DNA from 3 places in the Lysinibacillus sp. RU7 genome. Region 1 is predicted to be linked to each of the others. Evidence: riboswitches for the same ligand, from Rfam matches in the RefSeq annotation. Region 1 holds a riboswitch; each other region holds the start of a gene.

The links. Region 1 has a riboswitch for S-adenosylmethionine ahead of metK (methionine adenosyltransferase). Riboswitches for the same ligand answer to the same signal wherever they lie in the genome.
Region 2: linked by a shared signal. The riboswitch ahead of AC3II9_RS16020 (bifunctional homocysteine S-methyltransferase/methylenetetrahydrofolate reductase) and the one ahead of metK (methionine adenosyltransferase) in region 1 are both predicted to bind S-adenosylmethionine.
Region 3: linked by a shared signal. The riboswitch ahead of AC3II9_RS05970 (O-acetylhomoserine aminocarboxypropyltransferase/cysteine synthase family protein) and the one ahead of metK (methionine adenosyltransferase) in region 1 are both predicted to bind S-adenosylmethionine.

What each region holds. Positions count from the first base shown of each region.
Region 1 covers NZ_JBYQFK010000015.1:101,865-109,471, forward strand. The annotation lists gene AC3II9_RS12505 (alanine/glycine:cation symporter family protein) at 1-806, opposite strand, end outside; gene AC3II9_RS12510 (alpha/beta fold hydrolase) at 964-1,767, opposite strand; gene AC3II9_RS12515 (gamma carbonic anhydrase) at 1,998-2,510, shown strand; gene AC3II9_RS12520 (hypothetical protein) at 2,647-4,179, opposite strand; gene metK (methionine adenosyltransferase) at 4,561-5,757, opposite strand; SAM riboswitch class I at 5,994-6,112, opposite strand; gene pckA (phosphoenolpyruvate carboxykinase (ATP)) at 6,313-7,607, shown strand, end outside.
Region 2 covers NZ_JBYQFK010000023.1:55,875-63,481, forward strand. The annotation lists gene metH (methionine synthase) at 1-3,071, opposite strand, end outside; gene AC3II9_RS16020 (bifunctional homocysteine S-methyltransferase/methylenetetrahydrofolate reductase) at 3,064-4,908, opposite strand; SAM riboswitch class I at 5,012-5,110, opposite strand; gene hemG (protoporphyrinogen oxidase) at 5,208-6,590, opposite strand; gene AC3II9_RS16030 (methyl-accepting chemotaxis protein) at 6,710-7,411, opposite strand; partial or broken gene AC3II9_RS16035 (protoglobin domain-containing protein) at 7,484-7,607, opposite strand, start outside.
Region 3 covers NZ_JBYQFK010000006.1:20,313-27,919, forward strand. The annotation lists gene AC3II9_RS05965 (SLC13 family permease) at 1-316, opposite strand, end outside; SAM riboswitch class I at 1,117-1,226, shown strand; gene AC3II9_RS05970 (O-acetylhomoserine aminocarboxypropyltransferase/cysteine synthase family protein) at 1,385-2,680, shown strand; gene AC3II9_RS05975 (hypothetical protein) at 2,883-3,272, shown strand; gene AC3II9_RS05980 (homoserine dehydrogenase) at 3,564-4,550, shown strand; gene AC3II9_RS05985 (hypothetical protein) at 4,688-4,876, shown strand; gene AC3II9_RS05990 (MerR family transcriptional regulator) at 4,984-5,214, opposite strand; gene AC3II9_RS05995 (MMPL family transporter) at 5,324-7,420, shown strand; gene AC3II9_RS06000 (response regulator transcription factor) at 7,453-7,607, shown strand, end outside.

The DNA.
Region 1 (7,607 bases):
TGACCCGCTTCATTGGAATAAATACCACGCTTTACGCCCCAAGCAATGGCAGAACCTATAATACCACCAAATATTTCCTGAGCGCCAAATGCACTTGAGAAAATAAGTGCAATGACACGTGGTACCTCGCCAATATTCATGGCAATAATGACAATCGCCATTAAAATATACGCTAAAGCCATAAACGGTACAATGACTTGTGCTGCATTCGCAATCGATTTAACCCCACCAATAATAATAACCCCAAGTAAAATAGCAATAATTAGACCGATAATCCAATTATCAATTCCGAATGCATTATTCATTGCCCCAGCAATCGCATTTGATTGAACACCAGGCATTAAAACAAGCATTGCTAGTAATGCTGCTACTGCAAAAATAACAGCAAACCACTTTTGCCCCATGCCTTTTTCAATATAGAACGCTGGACCACCACGATATTCTGTTTCTCTCTCTTCTTTGTAGATTTGTGCCAATGTCGACTCTACGTACGCAGTCGCTGCTCCGATAAAAGCAATTGCCCACATCCAGAACACTGCACCTGGGCCACCCATCCCAATGGCTGTGGCAGTACCTGCAATATTACCGGTACCTACGCGACCTGATAGCGCAATAGACATCGCTTGGAAGGAGGAAATTCCTTTTTCCGATTTTTCCCCTTTAAACATGAGAGTGAACATCTCTTTAATATGGCGGACTTGAAGGAATCGAGTAATGATGGAGAAGAAAAGACCGATTAACATGATCCCATAAATAAACCAAGGTCCCCAAAAAATATTGTTCAAAAAGGTAACAATACTTTCCATATAATACCCCCTTTGTTTTGAAATAGTTTATTAGTTTGAAATACACTATATTACAAAAAGAACCGTCATTCAACCAATTTTTTTAAAATTTAAAATAGTTAATCCCGAAATTAAATACAAAAAAACACAATAGGCTCACCCTACTGCGTTTTTATAGTTAATCAATAATATAGCCTAGTGATCGCAGACTATTATGCATAAAGTCTTTTGTTAATAAAAATACTTCTTCCCGTTCAAACTCAAAAAATAAACTACTTAAGCATTCTGGCCACTCTTTGAATTGAAAACTTTTCGAGTTTTGTTGCACAAGCCATTGTTTAGAGGCAGTTGTATCTGTAATTTTATCTCGCCCACCTGTCATGACAAGTAATGGGATCGAAGAAATCTTTACTTCGGGGTCTTTTAACATTTTTAATAACTGTTGAAGCTCACGATACCATTTCACTGTCACAACGGTGTTAAACGGTATTTCATCTTTCATTTCACCATATACTTCAAAATTACGTGTTAATCGATTATGGGTAATCTCATGCGTTAACTTTACACTTGATGTAATAGCACTTAAACTTGATAACGCTTTGGATAGTTTTCCTGGTTCTAATTTTAGTTGCAACCAAGGTGACACCATAATGAGACCTGCACATTCCACTTTATTTCGGTATACAGCACGTGCTGCAATTGTAGCACCCAGCCCATTTCCAATAATAAATACCGGCAAATTATCGGTCTGAGCGACTTCTACTAATTGTTTTGCATATGTGTAGTACTCACTAAAATCTTCATCATGATAGCGATGATTTTTTGTTTGTACACCATGCCCCGGTAAATCTCCCATGACAACGTGAAATCCTGTGCTGCGCAATTTTTCAATCAGCCACGCATACCATGCATAATGCTCATAAGCGCCATGAAAAATAGCAACAACCGCTTTCGGCTGCCCCTCAGCTTCCCATTTCCACATTGGACTTCCTCCTAAAACTCTCGTTCATTATGTTTAAAAAGTGTGAAAGTAACTGCTTCTCCATCATTTTCGCTACCTCCATTGTCTAACCTAATTCGGCACGAATGCTTATCTCACACTTTAACTAGAAAATAGTCATACTTTTTTGCCTTATCAAAAAGTTTGTTTATTTCGTTTCATATATTTGATACGATAATTATATATATTAGCTTGAAATGAGGAGATTGAATATGATTTACCCTTATAAAGATAAAAATCCGAACATAGACCCATCCGCATTTATTGCTGATTATGTGACGATTACTGGTGACGTTACTATCGGAGCAGAAACATCAATTTGGTTTAATACATCGATTCGCGGCGATGTGGCCCCAACTATTATTGGCAATCGTGTAAGCGTCCAAGACTTAAGTTGCTTGCACCAGAGCCCAAACAATCCTTTAATTATTGAAGATGAAGCAACGATTGGCCATCAAGTAACATTACATGGCTGTGTTGTACGTAAGCGCGCATTAATTGGTATGGGTTCAATTATTTTAGATGGCGCTGAAATTGGCGAAGGCGCTTTTATTGGTGCCGGTAGCTTAGTCCCTCCAGGCAAAAAAATCCCACCAAATACATTAGCGATGGGACGTCCTGCGAAAGTCGTGCGTGACATTACGCCTGAAGATCGCGAAGATATGGACCGCATTATTCGCGAATACGTTGAAAAAGGACAGTTCTATAAATCACTTCAAAAATAATGCATTGAACATATAATAAAAGACTAATATATTTCATTTTATCAAAAAAATATTAAATATTCATTAAATAGTGGTCAAATGATTAGATAGTAACATATCCAAATAAAAAATGGGCGTTTTACGGACGCCCATTTCTTTATTGAAGTGTTTTGACTAATTCATTGAAAACACCTTTATATGTGATATTTAGTTCCTCTAAATATTCCACGGTCTTCATTGCTTCTGATGGAGTAATTTTGTCTGCGCTGTCGCTGAATTCATATGTTGACGTAGTTTGTCCCCATAGTTCACCAGTTGTCGGGTTAACCCATCGTTCCCCTAAATCTTCAAGTCCATTTAACATCGAAACAGCGGCTTTTAAATATTTTTCATCATTCGTTATTTTATAAGCCTCAAATAACACATTCATTTTGGAAATAATCTGTTTTAATGAAGCATGTGATTTTTTCACTTCTTTATTTTTCCGAAGGGCCATATAATCTGTAATATAGTAACCATTTCGTGTATGAATCACATTTCCTCTAGCTCTCTGCGCAGCTAAAAAATCAGCATAATCAAGCATGGCACTACTTAATGCCTCATCATGTAGTACATCTTGTGTATCGTATAAAAATTGATGTATCACTTCATTTTCTTGTGCATTTATATAAGGGGCTTGTATATTATACTGTTCCTTTAAAAGACCGCTTGTGTACTCCGTGACAAATGCATCTTGCTTACCCGATTCTTTATACTCTACTAGCTTATTTACTAAAACAACTAGCATATTATAGTAGAAGCGTTCTTCTGTTTCTTGATAGTTCTCTAAAATCGCATCATTCGCCATATTGAATAAGTTTCTACCGTATACATTTTCTAAAGCTGGCTCAGTATCCGTATGTAATTTTGACATCATACCATTTATTGTTAACCATTTTATGGAGCTGTGCTGCTCTGCATTTGATAGCTCTTTATATGCTGTCGCATTACTTTCATTTTCAAAAAGCGGCTCTGCTGAAATCATCATCCAACTTTCTGAAATGTCGTTTTTAGCTGTTGTCTTCATTGAGAAAGGAATGACTAACCCTCCGTCTAATTGCTCGACTTCTCCAAACTGATTTTCTTCTATTAACTGTCGTACTTTCGAAACATTTCCAGTATCATTTTCTTCAGTAATTTTTTTAGATACATAATTATGAGAAAGCAGCATTGATTTCGTTAAATCATTTGCTTTATATAAATTATAGATTCCTTTGACATTGGTTGTCTCATCTACCCCATAAGCTTCATCTGTAGATGTATACGCCTCTGCCATCATATCGAACTTCTCATAGCGGTCTGTTCCTTTAACCGTTAAAGTAACTGGTAAATCCATTTGGTTGCCACGCCCATTGATAAACTCAAAAAACAAAACCTTATCGCCATTATCTATGACTTTCTCGACAATTTTCAACGTCCCCGCTAGAAAAACACCTTGTCTTACTTTATAGATAGAAGTGTGATCAGATGAATGAATTTTTTCTTCCTGAGAAACTGTCACTTCTTTTAATTTAAAACCGTCAATTTCTAATTGAATGGCTGTATTATCGATTTCGATTTGCTGAACCGTTCCATATGTACCACCATAAATGATTGCAGCTACTAAAACAATTGCTGTCGCTAGTATTAAGCCAATTTTTTTTATATTCATAATTCCCTCTCCTTCTATGCTCTCTATTATAAAGGAGAGCTTGGTTCATTACCAACCTTCCCCTGTTTATTTTTTACATGATTAGCTATTTCGGAATAACACTTACAAATTATTGCATCTTTTTATATGAATAGCACTCTTTTCAAGTTAGCATCTACTCCTTAGAAAGAGCCTTTATAGCGTAAGTTATAATATCAAGCGTGTTGATTTCCGCTAAGGCTGACCCGCTTTCCGCAGGCACGGCTTCCACTAAAATAGCACGCTTAGTACCTTCTAGTATTTGTATAATCGCCCCCTCTGAATTTTTCACTTAAATTAAAAATAAGCCGCCACATTTGTGACGGCTTTTACCTTATTCCCTGCAAAGAAATGGTATGGTAATTATAATCCTGCTTTTTCGCGTAACAGCTCTGCTTTGTCTGTTTTTTCCCATGGTACATCTAAATCTGTACGACCGAAATGACCATATGCCGCTGTTTGTTTATAGATTGGACGACGTAAATCAAGCATTTGAATAATGCCTGCTGGACGTAAATCAAATAATTCGCGTACCCATTCTACCATTTTACTTTCTTCTACTTTCCCTGTGCCAAATGTGTCAACTGCGATTGATACTGGACGCGCTACTCCAATTGCGTATGCCAGCTGCACTTCTGCACGATCTGCTAAACCAGCTGCTACAATATTTTTTGCTACATAACGTGCTGCATATGCTGCGGAACGGTCAACTTTTGTTGCATCCTTACCAGAGAATGCACCGCCACCATGACGAGCATAACCACCGTATGTATCCACGATAATTTTACGGCCTGTTAAACCAGCATCCCCTTTTGGTCCGCCAATTACGAAACGACCAGTTGGGTTGATGAAGTATTTTGTATTATCATCAATTAACTCCGCCGGTACAACAGCATGAATCACAAGTTCTTTTACATCTTTTTGGATTTGCTCTAATGTTATATCTTCATCATGTTGTGTAGATAATACAATTGTATCAACACGTACAGGCGTATTGTTTTCATCATATTCTATAGTTACTTGTGTTTTACCATCTGGACGAAGGTATGATAGCTCGCCACATTTACGTACTTCTGTTAAGCGACGTGCTAATTTATGTGCTAAGCTAATCGGCAGCGGCATAAGCTCTGGTGTTTCATTGCATGCATAACCAAACATTAAACCTTGGTCACCAGCACCAATTGCTTCAAGTTCTTCGTCAGACATTGAACCTTCACGTGCTTCAAGCGCTTGGTCCACACCTTGTGCAATGTCAGGTGATTGTTCGCCAATTGCAACTAATACAGCTAAATTTTCAGCATCGAAACCGTACTTACCGCGTGTGTAACCAATTTCTGCTACTGTATCGCGCACAATACCTTTAATATCAACATACGTTGAAGTTGTAATCTCACCAGATACTAATACAAGTCCTGTTGTGACAGTCGTTTCACACGCTACACGTGCATTAGGATCTGCGGCTAAAATCGCATCTAAGATAGCATCTGAGATTTGGTCACAGATTTTATCTGGATGCCCTTCTGTTACACTTTCTGATGTAAACAGTCGACGGTTTGTCATTTGTTTTCCTCCTAAAATTGCCCTGCGCAAAGACGCAATATTGATACGGTACTCATTACCCATGTAAGTCTATCCGTACGGATTGAAACTCAAGCCCGTTGCTAACTTTTACACGAGGATTTAGAAAAGCATTATAATAATGAAAAAATTCCAAATGCTGAATTTTTTCTTATAAAAACAAAAAACCCTTTCACTCATTCATCGAGCGAAAGGAATTAACTTTTCGTTACCTTTCACTCTTATCGTTCAAGGAATATGTCCTTGCATCAGGTTGGCACCAACACGTTACGTTTATACGTATTGCAGGTTGCCGGGCTTCATCGGGCCTTGACCCTCCACCAACTCGGGATAAGAGTATCCGTTCAATTTCCCATATTACGAAATTTGTTTTATTATGTCAAACGTTTTATAATCGTTTTAAGAATTATAAAAAATTCACAAAATAAATTAAGAATTAGTATAGATTATTAAAAGCAATGTGTTATACTATTTTTGAATTAAGAATAAACTGCCCTTATCTAAGGGAACTATATAAAAAAGGATGGTATTTAATCGATGAATTCAGTAGAAATCAACAACGAACTGAAGGATTTATTAAGCGGGACAAATGTACAAGTACAACTTTCTGTACCACAATTAGTTGAAAAAGCAACTTCACGCGGTGAAGCTACATTAACAGTTGACGGCGCATTACGTGCTGAAACTGGTAAATATACAGGTCGTTCACCTAAAGATAAGTATATGGTCGAAGAAGAAGGTTCAAAGGACAAAATTGATTGGGGCAAAGTAAACCAACCGATTTCAGCTGAAATTTTCGATAACCTATACGTAAAAGTGGTTAACTACTTAAAAGAGAAAGACGAGTTATTCGTATTCAAAGGATTTGCAGGAGCTGACAAAGACTCTCAGCTATCAATTCAAGTTGTAAACGAGTATGCTTGGCATAATCTTTTCTGTCATCAATTATTCATCCGTCCAACAGCTGAAGAATTAGCTGCTCATGTAGCTGATTTCACAATCGTTTCAGCTCCATCTTTCAAAGCTGATCCTGCTGTTGATGGTACACAATCTGAGACTTTCATCATTACGTCAATGGAAAAGAAAATCATTTTAATCGGTGGTACTGAATATGCTGGTGAAATGAAAAAATCCATCTTCGGTATTATGAACTACTTATTACCAGAGCAAGGTATCTTCCCAATGCACTGTTCTGCAAACGTTGGTGAAGCTGGTGACGTAGCATTATTCTTCGGCTTATCTGGTACTGGTAAAACAACTTTATCAGCTGACGCTGACCGCAAATTAATCGGTGACGATGAGCACGGTTGGTCTGACAATGGTGTATTCAACATCGAAGGCGGATGTTACGCAAAAACAATTAACCTTTCTGCTGAAAAAGAGCCAGAAATTTACAATGCTATTAAATTTGGTGCTGTTTTAGAAAACGTAGTAGTTGATGCAGAAACACGTGTATGTGACTACGATGATGGCTCATTAACTGAAAACACTCGTGTAGCGTATCCAATCGACTACATTGAAAATATCGTAACACCATCTGTTGCAGGTCACCCAAAAACAATCGTATTCTTAACTGCGGATGCTTTCGGTGTGTTACCTCCAATCTCTAAATTAACAAAAGAGCAAGCAATGTATCACTTCTTAAGTGGTTTCACTTCAAAATTAGCTGGTACAGAGCGTGGCGTAACAGAGCCAGAACCAGTATTCTCTACGTGCTTCGGTTCTCCATTCTTACCACTTCCAGCAACAGTGTATGCTGATCAACTAGGGAAGAAAATTGACGAGCACGGTTCACAAGTATTCTTAGTAAACACTGGCTGGACTGGTGGCGA
Region 2 (7,607 bases), on a different contig from region 1:
GCAGCAGCTGATACGCCGCGACCTGCTGTGACGACCATTAAAGCAATATAGTCCATCTCGCCCGATTCTTTCGTTTTTAGGAAGTCCGCTAAACATAGGAACGGTGCTTTGGACTGGCGCGGGAATGTGAAGCGTTCGATTTCTGTGACGCCGTCTTCCGCATAAACAACGACATCATCCCCGTCTGCTTGTGCTTTAAAGAATTGATACATTCCTGATGGCTTTAATGTTTCGTCGTTTAAATAACTATCAACAAGCTCTTTTAATTGCACCGCGCGCTCTTCGCCTTCCGCAATCGCCTTTTCAACATTTGCCTTAAAGCCAAGATGATGCCCGATTAATGTACGCATATTCACATATGGATATAAATGTGATACTGCATAATCACGCTTCACGTGACGCACTAAATCTTTCGGTGTAAATACAGGTGCATCCGCGATTGTGCGCACTGGTTTTTCTGCTACTGCCACTGGACGCTCTGCACGCTTGCTATCGGCTTCCGCGCGTTTTTCAATCGACGCTCTTAGCTCCTGTTCTAGCTTTGGACGCTCTTGCGGATTCATTAAACGATTCGCCACATCTAAGCCTTCCATCGCATCTTTCGAATAAATGACAGGACCATCATAATTTGGCGCAATTTTTGTTTCCGTAAAGCGACGTGAAAGCGCAGCACCACCGACCATAATTGGCACATCAATCCCCGCCTCTTTAAAGTCTTGTGCTGTTAATACCATTTGCTGTGCAGATTTTACAAGCAAGCCTGATAATCCGACAAAGTCTGGTTCCTCACGACGAATCGCTTCAATTAGTTCAGCCGGTGTTACTTTAATGCCTAAGTCTACTACTTTAAAGCCATTGTTCGATAAAATGATATCTACTAAGTTTTTGCCGATATCATGTACGTCCCCTTTAACTGTTGCCAGGACCATTTTTCCTTTGCTTGCGGATTCATCGTTTTTCTCCATAAATTGCTCCAGATGTGCAACGGCAGCTTTCATCACCCCTGCTGATTGCAATACTTCGGCAACGATAAGTTGGTTTGTATTAAATAAACGCCCAACTTCCGCCATCCCGTCCATTAAAGGTCCGTTAATAATATCAAGCGGTGAGTCAAATAGCTCAAGTGCTTGATCTAAGTCATCAATTAACCCTTCTTTTGTACCTTCTAAAATATAGTAAGCTAAACGCCCTTCCACTGTTTCAGGTAGGCTCGCTGCTGTTTTTTCCTTCTTTTTGTCCCGATAAAATTCTGTAAAGGCAGCTAATGTTTCATCGTTAGTACGGAAGATTAAATCATTCGCTAGCTTGATTTCCTCTTCTGGAATCGATGCATAACGCTCTAGCTTTTCTGTATTCACGATGGCATAGTCTAAGCCCGCTTGTGTACAGTGGTATAAATACACTGCATTTAATACTTCACGACCAACTGGCGGTAAACCAAATGAAATATTACTTACACCTAGTACCGTTAACACACCCGGTAGTTGCTCCTTAATGAGACGAATGCCTTCAATTGTCTCTTCCGCAGCACCGATATATTGTTCATCCCCTGTACCAACTGGGAACATGAGTGGGTCAAAAATAATATCCTCCGGTGAAATGCCCCATTTTTGTGTCAATAAATCATGTGAACGTTTCGCTACCTCTAATTTTTTCTCACGTGTTACAGCCATACCAATTTCATCAATTGTACCGACAACGACCGAAGCCCCGTACTTTTTCACAAGCGGCATCACGGCATCAAAACGCTCTTCGCCGTCCTCTAAGTTAATGGAGTTAATAATCGCTTTCCCTTGGCAGAATTTTAGCGCCTCTTCCATTACTTTTTCATCCGTTGAGTCAATGACGATTGGTACTTTTACCTTTTTGACGACTTCCGGCATGAAGTGTTTCATATCCTCTACTTCATCACGGTCTGGATTCGCTAAACAAATATCCACTACGTGTGCTCCGTTTTTCACTTGTGCACGGGCAATTTCTGCCGCTTCCTCGAATTTGCCATCAATGATTAATTGCTTAAATTTCCGTGAGCCAATCACGTTTGTACGTTCCCCAATAAATAACGGACGCATCGAATCATCATATTGTAATGGCTCAATCCCTGAAACAGCGTGACCATGCGCCTTTTCAGGCATCTGACGCGGAGCATACCCTTCCACTGCCTCGCGAATCGCGGCAATATGTGCTGGTGTCGTACCACAGCAACCACCTACAATATTGAGCCAGCCTTTTTCAGCAAAGCCGCGTAGCTTTTTCGATAACGAATCTGGCGTTTCATGATAGCAACCTTCCTCGTCTGGAAGCCCTGCATTTGGATAACAACTAACATAACTTGTCGCTAAATCCGATAAGGAACGAATATGATCCGTCATAAATTCTGGACCTGTCGCACAGTTTAAACCAACTGATAACGGCTTAATATGCTCAATCGAAATGTAAAATGCCTCAATCGACTGACCAGCAAGCGTTGTCCCCATCGGCTCAATTGTGCCAGAAATCATCACGGGTAACTCGACACCCAGCTCATCAAACGCGCGCTGCATCGCAATCGTTGCCGCTTTTACGTTCAGCATATCCTGACTCGTCTCCAGTAAAATTAAATCAGATCCTGCTTGGACAAGTGCTCGCGCCTGCTGATAAAAGTTTTCCTCTAGCTCTTCAAATGTAATACCGCCTGTAACCGATAAGGTTTTCGTCGTCGGTCCCATTGCCCCCGCAACAAAACGTGGCCACTCTGGTGTGGAAAACTCCGCTACCGCTTCCTTCGCTAATTCGACCGCACGAATATTAATTTCATCCGCTTTATGGCCTAAATCATATTCATTTAATACAAGTGGTGTCCCACCAAATGTATTCGTACAAATAATATCCGAACCGGCTTCTAAATAAGCACGGTGAATCTTTTTTAACACATCCGGACGTGTAAGGACTAAGTTTTCGTTACAGCCATCTAATTCTTCGCCGCCAAAATCTTCCGGTGTTAAGTTTTCATTTTGTAGCATCGTCCCCATCGCACCATCAATAATGAGGATTCGCTTTTCTAGTTGTTCATAAATCGGGTGGTTACGCATTTACTTGTGCTCCTTCTCTTTTTGCATCTAGCTCTTTGACATAATCCAACAATTGAAGTGTCATATCGTATCGTAAAAATGGCGTAATTAAATAAATACCATTGAAATATTGACATGCTGTATCTAATAGTTCTTTCGCGATGGCTACACCTTCTGCCGTCGCCTTTTCTTTATCTTCCCCGCACGCTTCCATACGCGCTAGCACGTCATCCGACAGCTTAATGCCCGGCACTTCATGATGTAAAAATTCTGCACTTCTAAAGCTTGTCACTGGCATAATGCCAATATAAACGGGTGCCTCTAAATGCTTCGTCGCTTCATAAGTTTCAATTATTTTTTCCTTTGAATACACGGGTTGCGAAATAAAGTAATCACAGCCATGCTCCAGCTTTTTCTCCAAGCGGTCTACAGCACGTGCTACGACACGCACATTCGGATTAAAGGCACCCGCAACCGAGAAGTTAGCTTTTTTACGAAGTGGCTTGCCTGAAAATGAAATCCCTTCATTTAACTGTTTAATGAGTGCCATCAGCTCCATCGATGACACATCATATACACTTGTTGCCCCTGGGAAATCCCCTACCTTTGTCGGATCACCTGTAATGACTAAAAGATCATGTAGCTGCAGTGCATCAAGCCCCATTAAATGTGACTGTAAGCCAATTAAGTTACGGTCACGACACGTTAAATGTGGGAGAACACGTACCCCTTCATTTTGCAAAATAGCGGACATGGCGATGTTACTAATACGCGGTGAAGCGAGTGAGTTATCCGCCATCATAATGACATCTGCTCCGTTTTCGTAAAGTGCTTTTGCCCCTTTCACAAACCCTTCGATTTCAAGGTGACGCGGTGTATCTAGCTCTACAATCACAGAACGTTCACGTTTTGCTTTCATATGAAGCGGTTCATACTGACGTGGCTCTGGTGAACGAACAAATTCCACTGTCCCAGGCTTTTTCGCTTTTTCTGTAATGGGCTGGCTATTGGCTAAACGTTTTTTCGTCGCCTCGATATGCTTTGGCGTTGTGCCACAACAACCACCGATTAAACGTACCCCTTGCTTCACTAGCTCTTCTGCTGCCCGTGCAAAATAATCAGCCTCTGATTCATACACGACACGGCCATCTTCAACATCTAGTAGCGAGGCATTTGGATAAGCAGACAAATAAGCTCTTTCCGGTAAATTCACTTTTTCAAATGCTTGAATCGTATGGAATGGTCCTAAACGACAATTACTACCAACAATATCTGCTCCTAGTGCTTCCAGCTGACTAAGTGCATCCCCCAGTGCAATGCCCCCCTGTAAAATACCTGGCTCATGCATTGATACTTGAGCAATGATCGGCAAGTCTGTTAAGGCACGAACCGTTTGAACAGCTGCTTGGATTTCTTCGTAATCATAAAATGTCTCCAGTAAAATACCATCGACCCCACCAGCGAGTAACACCTTTGCCTGTTCGTCGATAGCCGTCACAATTTCTGCTAATGTCGCATCACTTTTACGAATACCACGAATACCACCAATTGTTCCGAGTACAAAGACGGCTTTACCTTCAGCTGCTTTTTTAGCGATTGCCACTGCTGCTTCATTAAACTCTTGCACACGACCTTCATAGCCGTAACGCGCTAATTTAATCGCATTAGCTCCGTACGTATTCGTTTGAATAATATCTGCTCCCGCTTCAATGTATTGCTCATGAATTTTCTCTACTATTTCGGGTCTTGTAACATTCATTTCCTCATGGCAATAATCTAACCCATATGAATAAAGCAGTGTCCCAATCGCGCCATCTGCCGTTAATACACGCGTCTGTAAAGCTTCAAGTAACCCCATCTATGCCCCTCTTTTCCCTATACTGAATTGCACAATTTTTCAGTTATTTTTTTCTAAAATAAAAAGCCTTCTTTGTATAAGAAGGCTATAAAATCGTCATTCCTTCTCATCTTTACGGCATTTGCCGACTGGATTTAGCACCTGACTATTGTTGGTTGCTGAAGCTTCATTGGGCCAGTCCCTCCGCTTCTCTCGATAAGAAAATATATGAATTTTGTCAATAATTAAAAGAATCATAACGTTATATGAAACGAACGTCAAGACGTTTTGCGATAGTAAACGTTTTCATGCATTATTTCTTATAAAATAGCGACAATCTGCTCGGCTGTGTGCTTCCCGTTTTGAATGCACGCACCGATCCCTACGCCAAAATAAGAGCAACCCGCAAGCAGTACATTGGGATAGCGCTTCGCTAAATCTGCCACGACAACCGATAAGGCGTCATGATGCGCTAAATCATAGCGTGGCATTTGATCGATCCACTTTGTTACCTTAACAACAGTTGGCTCATCCTGAATACCGAGACTGAGTGCAATATCCTTCCGTGCTACCGCTACAAGTTCATCATCGGTCATTGCTGCGAGTTCTGCATAGCGTGGATTCACATTTTTATAAAATAAACGTACGAGCAAATTCCCGTCAGCCGATGTATGCTTCCATTTGCGACTCGTCCAAGTAGAAGCATCACATACTAAATCGCTATTATGTGAGACGATAAAACCTGTTCCATCTGCCGGTAATATGCTATCTGGTACATCAAAACCGACATACAGTGTAATGGCAGAAGCAGTTGTAAATTTATTCAAGCTCACTTGCAACGCTTCATCCTTCAGCACTTCACGTACCGTTTCATTCGGCACAGCTAATACCACAATATCCGCTACAATCGTTTCTTCTCCTACGACCATTTCATATTGGTCGCCCATTTTCGTTACGCTATGCACTTCGGCCTTTTTCATAAATGTTACGTCAGGTAAACTTTCTTCTAACCGATCGATGATGGCCGATAGCCCATTGCGGAATGAAATGAATTTTTTATTGGCCGCCTTTTCAAACTGCTCACGGTTTGCTTCAAAACCTTTCATAATACTGCCGTACTCATTTTTATAGTCGACTAAATACGGTAATGTCGAAGCAAGGGAAAGTTGATATAAGTCCCCTGAATACACACCGGCAAGTACAGGAGCAATTTGCTTCCGTACAATTTCCTCTCCTAAGAAGTGTTCAAGAAACGCCCCAATCGAGCTTTCCTTCGTAAACGTTGTATTCGGCATCGTTGCATCTTGTAATACACGTTGCTTCGCTTCATCTGAAATTAGCGTACTTGCTTGCAAGGATTCGATACTCATCGGAATGCCGAACGTAGAACCTGCTGGAATCGCGTGCAGTTCATTATTTGTATGAATATAGGAAACGCCTGTCTCATTGTAGACAAGCTCTGATTCAAACCCTAACTCACGAACTAACTCCAACACACCTGGATGACGTGCGACCATAGAATCAGCGCCGGTTTCCATAATGAAACCATCCTCGTGCGTGGAATGAATTTTACCACCTAAGTATTCATTGCGCTCAATCAAAACTAACTTCGCTTCTATGTTTTTTTCTTTCATTTGGCGTTTCACATAATGCATCGTGCATAACCCTGTAATGCCGCCCCCAACAACTACTATCGTCTTCATATTGACCTCTCCTATACGGTAGAAATATCCTACATACAGTATAAACCTTTTCGAGAGCAAATAACGGGACTTTGTATTACAAAATAAAGAAAAGTATTCCCCAAATAGCGGAGAATACTTTATTCATTTAGTTCTTGTGAAATATAGACTAGTTTATCGGCGGAGTTCGTGACCGCATCAAAAGCAATCGAAAGTTGACTAATGACACTGCAAAGGTCTTGAATTTTTTGCTCAATTAAACCATTTTGGGTTTTCGTGTCACTCATGGAACATAAAATATGCGCAAATTTTTGCTCTGTTTGTCGCATGTCTTCCTCACCAAATTGAACGTCTTGCTGAATTCGTGCTAGAGAACGCTCCAATTTTTCCGTCCGTTCATTTGTATCGTTCAATAAATTCCCTACTGTATCAATAGAACATTTCGTTTGCTCTGCCAATTTTCGCACTTCATTGGCCACGACGGCAAACCCTTTGCCAGCCTCCCCTGCACGCGCCGCTTCAATCGAGGCATTCAGCGCTAACAGATTCGTCTGATTTGCGATATTTGTGACAATCGCCATGATGTTTTCCATTTGCTTTGTCATATCCGTTAAACGATGCACATCACGTGCTACTTCATCGACAGAGGAAGCAATCGTCATCATATTCGCGGATTGGGCATGCATTTGGTCTTTTCCTTCAATTGCTTGCCGTTCTGTTGCACATGAAATTTCATTTGTACGCTTTGCATAGGCTACGAGTTCTTCTGTTTGCACATTTAACTGTTGATAGGAGGCATTGGTTTGTTGCGCAATGTCCGCTAAACTTTCTGCCGATTCCACAATCGCATGACCTACTGCTGCTTTTTGGTTATTTACCGCATTTTTGGATTCTTCTACGTACGCTTCAAATGCTTCTAATACAAGCTGTTGCTCCAAATTCAAGATTTTCGAAACAGCTAATAACGTTTGAAACTGATCTTCCGTATGCGGGATGTATTGTTTTATATATTCCATAAAAGACAGATTCAACGTTTGA
Region 3 (7,607 bases), on a different contig from region 1:
CTAATGCTACAGTTGGGTCTGCGATGGATGGCGCAAAGCCAAGTAAAAGGGCAATTAATCCGATAATCATGGCAGAGCTGACTGGATAAGAAACGGCTTCTGTTACCCATAAAATAACAGCGAATGCTAAAATAGCAAGTCCACGTTGCCCTGCTATAGGTAATTCCCCGTTGTTCGGTAACAACGTAATGATAATTAGTGCTGCAAATGCAAGTCCAATCCAGAGTGGTTTTAAATTGCGTTTGTTCGTTTCTTTTGGTTCTATGACTACGGTTTGTACAGAAGGTGTTGATTTTGAAGCTTGTAATTTTCCCATCATGCCACACTCCTTTTAATAGATGTTTATAATACTTAACAACCTCGTAATGAGCAAAATTGCATCCTAAAAATATCAGTTAAATAGTGAAAGGTATGTATCATAGCCTCCGCGCTTTGCCACAGCCTACACAGGAGCTAAAACAGGCGCGGCCTGTTTGGATCTCCTGTTCCGGCTCCTGTGGCGATGGCGCGCTACGGCAAAAGTAAATACTTCTCAATATACTAGAAAAACATTTCTCTTCTTTAAAAGAAATCATTTTCTTTCTATTTACACATATCGTTGCCTAGTAGCCCCTGTAATCTCTGAGGATATTTATTGTTTTGAGCACACTATTTTTATTGAACAATAGTTGCTTGTAGCGGAGGCACGAGACTCCTACGGGAAAAGCGAGACAATCAAGACCCCGCAGAAGCGAAGGATGAGCGACGAGGAGGCTTGATCTCGCCCGTGGAAAGCGAGTGCCGCAGCGGAAAGTAACGGTTACTTAAATGGTAATATATGTTTCTTAATTTGCCCGTTATGAGTTAACAACTGACATCAGGTTGTTAAGTATTATATTAGAAATGTATTTAACTTCTTTAGGCATCATTTTAATGCTGATTTTACAATGCCTGTACATTCCTAATTGTTATGTTGATTATAACGTTTCTATATGAATATACTGTTAAAATTTAGTTAATTAATAGTTTAGTAGGAGAGTATAAAGCGTTAATTTCAGAAAATTTTAAATTAATAGTTGACGAATCGGATTTAATTGTTTTATACTGTGAAACAACAGATGGAACATGAATCATATACTCTTATCGAGAGAGGCGGAGGGACTAGGCCCTGTGATGCCCAGCAACCAGTAACAACTTACTAAGGTGCTAATTCCTACAGATTCGAATCGGGATCTGAAAGATAAGGGGAGGAAAACTTGCTCATTCGCAGCCCTCTTCTTATTTTGAGAAGAGGGCTTTTTGTACTCATTTGTATAAAAAGCAACTTCCAAATTAAGAGGGGTTACGTTTTCGAAATCCTCCTCAACCGATTATCCATCGATTATACTTTAGGAGGAATTTACTCATGTCACAAAAACCAGAAACGTTATTATTACACGGTGGTCAAAAGCCAGATCCTGTCACAGGCGCAATCGCTGTACCTATTTACCGCACAACGGCGTATGCCTTTAAAGACACTGCTCATGCGCAACGTCTTTTCGCTTTAGAAGAGGCAGGAAACATTTATTCACGTATTATGAACCCAACAGTTGGCGTATTTGAAGAACGTATTGCTTTAATTGAAAAAGGGACGGCTGCAGTAGGGCTTTCATCTGGTTCCGCTGCAATCGCATTCTCAATTTTAAATATTGCAGGTACAGGAGATAACATTGTAGCAGCAGGTTCGCTTTATGGCGGCACATACAATTTATTCGCGAACACACTACCTCGTTACGGCATTACAACGACATTCGTAGACGAAAGTGATCCAGAAAACTTCCGTAAAGCTATTAATGAAAACACAAAAGCATTATATGCAGAAACAGTAGGGAATCCGTCTTTAAATATTTTAGATATCGAAGCAGTAGCAAATATTGCACATGAGCATGGCTTACCATTAATTATCGACAATACATTCCCATCGCCATATGGCTCAAATCCGATTGACTTCGGTGCCGATGTTGTGGTCCATTCCGCTACAAAATGGATTGGTGGTCACGGTACGACAATTGGTGGCGTAGTCGTAGATGCAGGGAAATTTGACTGGACGCAAGGTCGCTTCCCAGGATTTACAGAACCAGACACAAGCTACCACGGCTTACGCTATGGTATTGATGTACCCAATGCAGCATTCGCAACAAAATTACGTGTGCAATTATTACGTGATTTTGGGCCAACATTATCAGCAGACGCTGCCTTTAACTTCATTCAAGGGCTAGAAACGCTTCATTTGCGTGTGGCTCGTCACAATGAAAATGCAACAAAAGTAGGGGAGTACTTAAAAAACCACCCATTCGTGGAAAAAGTAAATTACCCAGGCTTTGAAGACTTCCCATCACATGATGCGGCGAAGAAATATTTAAAGCATGGTTACGGCTCGATGCTCACATTTGAATTAAAAGGCGGTCGTGATGCAGGGCGCGAGTTCATCAATAGTGTAGAACTACTATCGCACGTAGCAAACGTTGGAGATGCACGTTCATTAGTGATTCACCCAGCGTCTACTACACACCAACAATTATCAGCAGAGCAATTACAAGTAGCGGGTGTATCAGAGGGACTCATTCGTCTTTCAATCGGCTTAGAAAATGTAGAAGATATCATTGCTGACTTAGACCAAGCTTTAGCTAAATCACAAGCTCAAGCAGGCGCACAAGTTTAAAATATAGCCATTAGTGGTAAATAAATTGCCTCATGCGGCAAAGGGAGGTGGTAATACTCGTATCATTTCACGAGGAAGCCACTTTTATTTTCAAAAATAAAACCTAGTAATTTTATAAACATTATTGACAATAGGTTGTCGGTGTATTAATATAAGGTTAAAGATAAAACCAACTGAAATTGTAGGAAAAGGAGTGTTGAAAATGGGCAATGTTTACAGTGCGCAAAACGTCGCAGCATATTTTGTATACGAATTAAATGAAGTACATGCTTTCGTAAATCAAATTTCAATCCAATATTTATTAGGGCGTGTCGATGCGATGTGGAAAAAAGCATTCGGACATAGCGCATTTTCAGAAGCCACACACGACCTTGAAACAACGGGTTACATCATAAAGGAAGTGTATGATGCATACCAGGAGTACGGAACAAATCATATTAGCTTACCAGCGAAGGAATGGTTTTTAAAGTTTGGTGAATTCCAGCTTGTCCATCGTACATATGGGGTACCACCCTTTACGAAAAAGGAAGAAATCATCGTAAAGAAAGTACTGGATCGTTATCGCCATTCTTATGCAGATGTTGCCGTGTAGTTTATAAAATATATGCTTCTGAAAAGTCCCCTTACTTTTCAAAGCTTTAAAGAAAGCATCCAAATCTAGGATGCTTTTTCTATTTATTAATAGAAGAAACTCTAAATGTGTCGGAATTTTGAAAGGTTTACGACAATGTAACGGTGTTTGTGTGCATTTTAAAAAAACAATTGTTCATCTAGAGAAGATTTTTCTTGTTTTCATATAGGATATACGATAAAATTTTCCTATGTTAAATTTTTAGAATAATTTGTTTATATAGATTTTTTACGGATTTTGGAGGAGACATTTATGGCAGTAATCAAGGCGGCCATCTTAGGTTTTGGCACAGTAGGTCAAGGGATTTACCATATTTTAAATGAAAAGCGTGAAGAACTACGTGAAAAACTAGGCGTAGAACTAGAAGTAGCGAAAATTTTAGTGCGTGATACGTCAAGAGAGCGTGTACCAGGAACGAAGCATTTATTAACAGATAATATTGATGATGTATTCGCAGAAAAAGGGATGCAAGTTGTATTTGAGGCAATTGTGAACGAAGAACCTGCATTTTCTTATTTACAACGTGCGATTGAACATAAATGCCATGTCGTTACGGCAAATAAAGTGATGTTTGCCAAGCGTGGGATAGAGCTACAAGAGCTAGCGAAAAAGAATGGTGTATTCGTAGGCTATGAGGCAACGGTTGCGGGTGGCGTACCTATTATTAAAACAATGAAAAATATTTTACTAGTGAACGATGTCAGCCGTATTCAAGGCATTTTAAACGGGACGACGAACTATATGTTAACGAAAATGCGTCAAGAAGGTTGGAGCTATGATCAAGCATTAGCAGAAGCACAGCGCCTAGGCTATGCAGAAGCAGATCCATTTAATGACGTATCAGGTCAGGACGCATTTAAAAAATTAATGATCCTATCCGATCTTGCATTTGGGGAACAGCCAGCGTGGTCAGAAGTAGAAGTCATCGGGATCGATACATTAACACTAGATGATATTAAAGCTGCAAATGAAAAAGGCTTACGTTATCGCCATGTGGCAGAGGTTGAGAAAAATGCAGAAGGTCAAATTATTGGGAAAGTAGCACCGATGCTAGTAAATGCTGAACATCCATTATTCCCAATTGATGATGTATTCAATGCTGTTTCAATGGAGACAAATTATATCGGGACGTTAACGGTAACAGGTCCAGGTGCAGGGATGTATCCAACAGCTTCCGTTATGGTGGAAGATTATGCTGAAATCATTGGCAAACGTGCAGGATTTGTTGTATCGATTTAATTTACAGCGCCTTCCTTTATAGGAGGGCGTTTTTTGTATGAAAATTATAAGTGTTCAAAAACACTAACTTGCATGATTTTGTAAAAAGTGAGGAATGAGCATAAAAAAAGCCAAAAGGGATACTTTAATAAATGGAGGTGAGCCTTTTGGCAAAAGAAAAAAAGAAGAAAAATGGATTAGATCGTGAAGAGTACGGGTATGGTTTGGATATTAGTGCTGATGATTTAGGTGTCATTGGCCAAAATAATCAAGCGAAAAAACAGAACGATAATGAAAACAAAGACAAGCCAGAAAATAAAAATAACCCTTCTATCTTAAATGAATAACAATGTACAAGTACTACAGTTTGAACATAGCTGTAGTACTTTTTTATGTGGTATTCGAAACGAGAAAGATCCCGCCTACGCAGGATCTTTTTTACGTATAGTTTTAGTTAATCTTCGTCTTTCACATCAATATCTTCTGGAATCGGTGTATTACGCCAAATTTCAATTTCTTGTTTAATGCGTTCCAGCTGCTCGTGGTACGTGTCAAATTGACGGCTGTTCACTAAAAATTGCTCACCGTCATGTACGGCTTTAATGCGGCCATTGTAAATGTATTGTAAGATTTGATGCTCGGGCATACCAATATCTTTGGCGGTTTCCTCGACTGTTTTGTACATTTGGATGACCTCCGTTTTTAATTTGATTATAACACGGTTAGTTTATATTGAATTTATATTCGTCCGCTATGATGTAAAACGTAGTATTTTCGATAGAGGAGGAAATGAAGTGAATAAACTGTTACATCCTATTACAGATTGGGTTTCCACAAAACGTGGCATGTGGACGACCATTATCGTCTGGTTAGTATTGATGGTAGGGCTAAGTGCAGGCCCGAAGCTAGGCGACTATAAAGTATCAAACTTTCAATCGCTTCCGGACGAGGCAGAAGCGATTATCGCTGAGCAAAAATCAGAGGCATTGTTCCCAAATGATCAAGGGACACCAGGGATACTCGTCTTTCATAATGAAAACGGGGAAGTGAATGTAGATGAAGTGAAGCAAATTTTGAATGCGATACTTGCGGAAAATATTGAAGGTGTCGATACTATCATTGATATTTCTACATTACCCCCGCAAGCATTAGCAGGTTTTACGTCAGAAGACAAATCAACTATGATTGTCCCAATGAATTTAGAGGCAGGTCTTGGCAATGCGGATTATGCTGAAATTAATGATCGAGCTTCTGCTACTGGAAATGACGTTGCAAAAGATTTGCAGACAGATTTCTATATAACAGGTCCAGCTGGGATTGCTGGTGATACGATCAAACTATTTGAAGCAGCAGACTTCAAATTACTATTTGCGACAATCATTATTATTTTAGTACTACTAATCGTAATTTATCGATCACCACTACTAGCATTTATTCCACTATTTGCGACAGTAGTTGTATATCAAGTAGTAAATCAAATCATTGCACTAATGGGTGCGCGTGGGTTAGAAATTAATAACTCGACGACATCGATTATGAGCATTTTACTTTTTGCGGCGGTAATCGATTATTCATTATTTGTATTCTCGCGTTACCGAGAAGAGCTAAATCATTATGAAGATAAATATGAAGCGATGAAGCATGCGATGCGTGCAACAGGGGAACCTGTTGTATTTGCAGGTGGTACGGTTTTAGCTGCGATGCTTGTATTATTTTTCGCGGATTTCCGTGATTACCAAAACTTCGCTCCGATTTTTGGGACGGCGATGTTTATTATTATGTTCGCTTCTGTCACGTTAGTACCGGCGCTATTTACGTTATTTGGTCGAAAAGCGTTTTGGCCAAAAGTCCCGAAATATGGTGAACATAAAGAAGTGAAGCATGGTTTATGGGGACCGATTGCTAAATTTGTTGTCAATAAACCAGGGCTTTCAGGTGGGATTGTAGCAATCTTTATGTTCATTACAGCGTTCAATGTATTTAATTTAGAGTACGAGTTCGATACAGTGAAAAAATTCCCAGAAGAGTTACCTTCTCGTATAGGATATGAGATTGTAGAATCAAAGTTTGATAAAGGGGAGCTAGCGCCAACTACAATTATCCTGGAAAGTGAGAAAGTATTAACAGAAGCAGATATCGTGGCATTTACAGAGCAGCTGACAAGCTATGAAGAAATTAGCTCCGTACGTCTCTCTGCTACAACAGCAGATGAAACAGCCGCAAAATTTAGTGTTGCGCTAGCATTAAATCCGTATTCAATAGAAGCAATCGACTTTATGCAGGAGCTTCGTGCACATACGGTGGCTATGATGGATGACATCGGTGTGGAAGCTGACGTTTATTATAGCGGGATCACGATGAAATTAGTAGATGAACGAGAGGTAAATAACAGCGATATTATTAAAATTGTATTGCTTGAAACAGTACTAATTTTAGCCTTATTATTTGCTTTAACTCGCTCATGGAAGATGCCAATTTATATGATGGCAACGATTTTAATTTCGTACGTATCTGCATTAGGGTTAGGGATTTTCTTAGTCGATGTATTATTTGGTTATGATGCGATTAGTACCCGTGTACCTGTGTATGCATTTATTTTCTTAGTTGCGCTTGGTATTGATTACAATATTATTTTAGTCTCACGTTTCTTAGAGGAACGGAAGCTGATGAAGGTGAAGGATGCACTTGAAGTTGCGATTCGTAATACAGGTGGCGTGATTTCATCCGCCGGTGTGATTTTAGCAGCGACATTTGCAGCACTAACAACGATGCCAATTGCTGATTTATTTATCTTTGGTTTTATGGTGGCAGTCGGTATTTTAATTGATACATTTTTAGTGCGGGGGATGTTATTACCATCTTTAATCTTATTTTTTGAAAAAGATAAGTAAACCTCTCATACTTTAAGGGATGGAGGGATTGTATGCGAATTTTAGTGGTTGATGATGATGCGGATATTTTACAGCTGGTGTCGATTCATTTAACACGAGAGGGCTATCAGGTGAAGCGGGCAAGTGATGCGCAACAGGCACTGAAATTACTTGAAGAGATCGAGGTTGATTTAGCGATTGTTGATGT